One region of the Hydrogenophaga bisanensis genome, then DNA from elsewhere that is predicted to be linked to it. Evidence: predicted binding sites of a transcription regulator. Region 1 holds the regulator's gene; the other holds the start of a gene.
The links. Region 1 encodes sigma-54, which starts transcription at its own class of promoters, with help from an activator protein. Its sites were predicted from a motif close to TGGCANGNAANCTGCTTT; they were not measured.

Region 1 (2,201 bases):
GATGGCGTCCTTGACCCGAAGACCTGCAAAGTTCAGGCTCTTGAACGGGCTGTGCTGGGCAGTCACCTCGACCTTGAAGGTCTGTTCTGGCGAAAACCAGATCTCCCAGGCAACGTCACCCGCCGCGTCATACAAGGCCTGTTCGCTGTGGCAGGGGCCGTGCGAGAGCTGCACCAGCACGCGCTGGGCCAGCCGGCTGTGCAGGTTCAATTTGAGGGCGTCGCGCCAGGACCCGGTCAGCGCCACGCCGGCGCGGGGCCTGGCCACGGCATCTTCCCCCGTGATCCGCCGGACTTCGGTGGCCAGGTAATCCTCCACGCCGGCGGCGCAGGGCAAGAACAATTGCAGGGAGTTCACAGCTGTTTCCGAAGGTTGGCGGGTGCGATGCGCAGGGCCTCGCGGTATTTGGCCACAGTGCGCCGGGCGCACTCGATGCCCTGCTCCTTGAGCAGATCGGAAAGCTGATTGTCCGACAGGGGCTTGGCGGGGTCTTCGGCCGTGATGAACTGCTTGAGCAGGGCGCGAACCGCCGTGCTGGAGGCATTGCCACCGGTCTCGGTACCCAGCGAAGATCCGAAGAAGTACTTGAGTTCGTAGGTGCCGAATGGCGTGGCCATGTACTTGGCGGTGGTCACCCGGCTGATCGTGGACTCGTGCAGGCCGAGTTCGTCGGCGATCTCGCGCAGAACCAGCGGCCTCATCGCCAGCTCACCGTGCATGAAGAAGTTGCGCTGCCGCTCGACGATCGCACTGCTGACGCGCAGGATGGTGTCGAACCGCTGCTGGATGTTCTTGATGAACCAGCGGGCCTCCTGAAGGCGTTGCTGCATCGCTGCGTGACCGCCCTCGGCGTCCTTCGCGCCGCGCCCCTGTTTCAGGGCGCCGGCGTAGGCGTCCTGCAGGCGCAGGCGTGGCATCACATCCGGGTTGAGCTGCACCTTGAAGCCCCGTCCCGCGCGGCTGACGATCACGTCCGGCACGATGACATTGCGCTCGGCATCGGCAAAGCGCCGCCCCGGTTTGGGCTCCAGGGATGCAATCAGCGCCAGCCCCGACCGCACGAGGTCCTCTTCAAGACCGCACAGGGCGGCCAGCCGGCGCACATCGCGGCGAGCGATGAGTTCGGTCGGCTGCTGGCAGATGGCCAGTGCCGCCTGCGCCTGGGGACTGTTGCGCAGTTCCAGGATCTGCAGACGCAGACATTCGCGCAGATCGCGCGCACCGACACCGGAAGGGTCCATGCTGTGCAGCCAGCCCAGCGCCATCCGCAGGTACTCACCGGCCTCGTCCCGCTCCTCGGGGGCCGGGTCGGTGCCGGCGTCCGGGTACAGCTGGCGCCAGAAATCCGCAGCCAGTTCCTCGAGCGATTCGGTCAGGTACCCGTCCTCGTTGAGGGATTCGATCAGGAAGTACAGCGCGGCCTGCTCGTGCGGGTTCAGACGCAGACACCGCGCTTGGTCATGCAGGTGCGCCTGCAGCGTCACGGGTGTGCGGGCCAGATCCGCGGCACTGCGGGAGTCATCATCGTCACCCGTCCCGCGGGCGGGAGCGTCGCCGCCCCACTCGGCATCATCGGGTGCCATCTCGACGGACCCGTCGCCGTCCCAGCTTTCTTCCAGCGGACTGCTGCCGTCCGCCTGCGCCTCGATGTCCGAACCATCGTCTGAAGCAGGACCTTCGGTCGCGGCGTCGGTCTGCACCGCCTGCTCCGCGATCCGGTCACCGGCGGGCACCGGGGCATCCTGCTGCTCCAGTCCGAAGGCCTCACGGTCTGCCTGCTCGTCCCCGCGCTCCAGGAACGGGTTCTCGTCGAGCATCTGCTCGACTTCCTGGGCCATCTCCAGGGTGGACAACTGCAGCAGGCGGATCGATTGCTGGAGCTGGGGCGTGAGCGCCAGATGCTGCGAGACCCGCAGCGACAGTCCGGGTCTCATCACATCCGGAAGTGCTCGCCGAGATACACCCGACGCACATCCGCGTTGTCGATGATCTCGGCCGTCGTGCCGCTGGCCAGGACCTGGCCGTCGCTGATGATGTAGGCGTGATCGCAGATGCCCAGGGTCTCACGCACGTTGTGGTCGGTGATGAGCACACCGATGCCACGCCCCTTCAGAAAACTGATGATCTGCTGGATCTCGATCACGGCGATCGGATCGATGCCGGCAAACGGCTCATCCAGCAGGATGAAACGGGGACTGGTG
Region 2 (2,201 bases), on a different contig from region 1:
AGGATGCCCACGGCCACAAAACTCAGCCAGAAGCCCGGTTGCATCAAGGCCAGCGGGTCGAGCAGCAGCACCACCGCCATGGCCAGCAACCAGACCAGGGGCCACGGCCACCGGTGTCCGCGCAGGCGCAACCCCAGCACCACCGCCAGCATCAGCAAGGTGCGCTGCGCCGGCACGCCCCAGCCGGCAAAGAGCGCGTAAGCAGTGGCCAGGACAATGCCGCCCCAGGCTGCGGCGACCGGCACGGGCACGGCCAGGGCCACCGCCGGGCGACGCCGGGCCAAGGCGCGCCACAAGGCGGAGACCAGCCGCATGGCCAGCCAGGCGAACATGGTGACATGCAGACCGGAAATGCTCATCAGGTGCGCGACCCCGGTGACCCGAAACAACTCCCAGTCCTGGCGCAGGATGGCGCTCTGGTCCCCCACGACCAGGGCGGCGATGACCCCGGCCTGCCTGTCGTCGGCCACGCGCGAGTCGATCTGTTCGCGAACGGCCTGCCGGGCGGCATCGATGCGCCAGGCACCCGATGGCGCCAGACGGCGGATCTGTCGGTCGTGTCGTCCTGCCTTGACGGAGCCAGTGGCCCCGATGCCGTGCTCCCAGAGCCAGCGCTCGCGGTCGAAGCCATGGGGATTGAGCAGCCCGTGCGGCCGCTTCAGCGTGACGGGCAGTTGCCATCGCTCGCCTGCCCGCACCACGGGTGGGGCACGTCCCTCCTGCCCACGGGGCGGGTACCAGGACAGCAGCAGGCGGTCCGGAATGCCAACGGGGCGCCCCTGGCGCTCGGCGGCGTCGACGGCCAGCTCGAACCGCTGGTGACCATCAGCCCCGCGCTGTGGCAGGCTGTCGATCCGGCCAGAGACCAGCAGCAGAACCCCTTCCAGGGCAGGGTCCATCGCCTGTGCCGCGAAATCGGCGGCGCGCCAGCCGGCCTGCCCTGCACCGGCCAGCACCCCCACCAGCAGGCAGCCCAGCGACCTTGCGATCCCGCTCCCCTGGATCCGCCACAGCCCCATACCGATGGCCAGGGCCACCAGCAACAGGAGCGCGTAGACCCAGTCTGCCCAGAGCGAGGCCTGCTGCAGTTGCCCGGCAACGCCGGCCACCCAGCCCAGCAACAGGGGCGTCATGAAGCTGGCGCAAGATTTGCTTGAAATATCTCGGTGCGCACTGGCACCTGCCGGGGGTGACCTGGCTGTCGCATTTGTTGTTTCCTCCCTGTCGAAAGACCCGAGCATGGCTATTCATGTCGCCCTGAGTCACACCACGCATTATCGGTACGACCGCGCCGTCAAGCTCGGCCCCCAGGTCATCCGCCTGCGGCCTGCGCCCCACAGCCGCACCAAGGTGCTCTCATACTCGCAGCGCATCGATCCGGTCCGGCATTTCATCAACTGGCAGCAGGATCCGTTCGCCAACTACCAGGCCCGACTGGTATTTCCTGACCCGACCACCGAGTTCAAGGTCACGATCGATCTGGTGGTCGAGATGGCGGTGTACAACCCGTTCGACTTTTTCCTGGAGCCCCGGGCGGAAAAGTTTCCTTTCGCCTACGACGAAGCGCAGCGACAGGAGCTGGCGCCCTACCTGGCGACGGCGCCGGTGACGCCCCTGCTCGCCCGCTACCTGGCGCAGATCGACCGGTCGGAACAACGCACCATCGACTTCCTGGTCGGCATCAACCAGAAGCTCTGGCAGGACATCGCCTACACCATCCGTCTGGAGCCGGGCGTGCAGACCCCGGAAGAAACGCTCACGCTCAAGAGCGGGTCCTGCCGGGATTCAGGCTGGCTTCTGGTGCAACTGCTGCGCCACCTGGGCTTGGCCGCGCGTTTCGTCTCGGGGTACCTGATCCAGCTCACGCCCGACGTCAAGGCCATTGATGGCCCCAGCGGTCCGGAAGCCGACTTCACCGACCTGCACGCCTGGTGCGAGGTGTTCCTGCCCGGTGCCGGCTGGATCGGTCTGGATCCCACCTCGGGCCTGCTGGCCGGAGAAGGACACGTCCCGCTGGCATGCACACCGCAACCCTCCAGTGCAGCCCCCGTGGAAGGCGGCGTGGATCCTTGCGAGGTCGAGTTCAGCCATGAGATGAAGGTCACGCGCATCCACGAGTCGCCCCGCGTGACACGGCCCTACACCGAGGACCAGTGGTCGGCCATCCTGCGTCTGGGCGATCAGGTCGACCGCGACCTTGA

Region 2: a site for sigma-54 is predicted at 1,139-1,156, ahead of ACFQNJ_RS05695 (transglutaminase family protein). Genes of this name have one in related genera too.

The regions. Positions count from the first base shown of each region.
Region 1 covers NZ_JBHTBX010000008.1:18,401-20,601, forward strand. Annotated here, with positions in the region: gene ACFQNJ_RS12690 (THUMP domain-containing class I SAM-dependent RNA methyltransferase) at 1-357, opposite strand, end outside; gene rpoN (RNA polymerase factor sigma-54) at 354-1,934, opposite strand; gene lptB (LPS export ABC transporter ATP-binding protein) at 1,934-2,201, opposite strand, start outside.
Region 2 covers NZ_JBHTBX010000003.1:70,327-72,527, forward strand. Annotated here, with positions in the region: gene ACFQNJ_RS05690 (DNA internalization-related competence protein ComEC/Rec2) at 1-1,133, opposite strand, end outside; gene ACFQNJ_RS05695 (transglutaminase family protein) at 1,240-2,201, shown strand, end outside.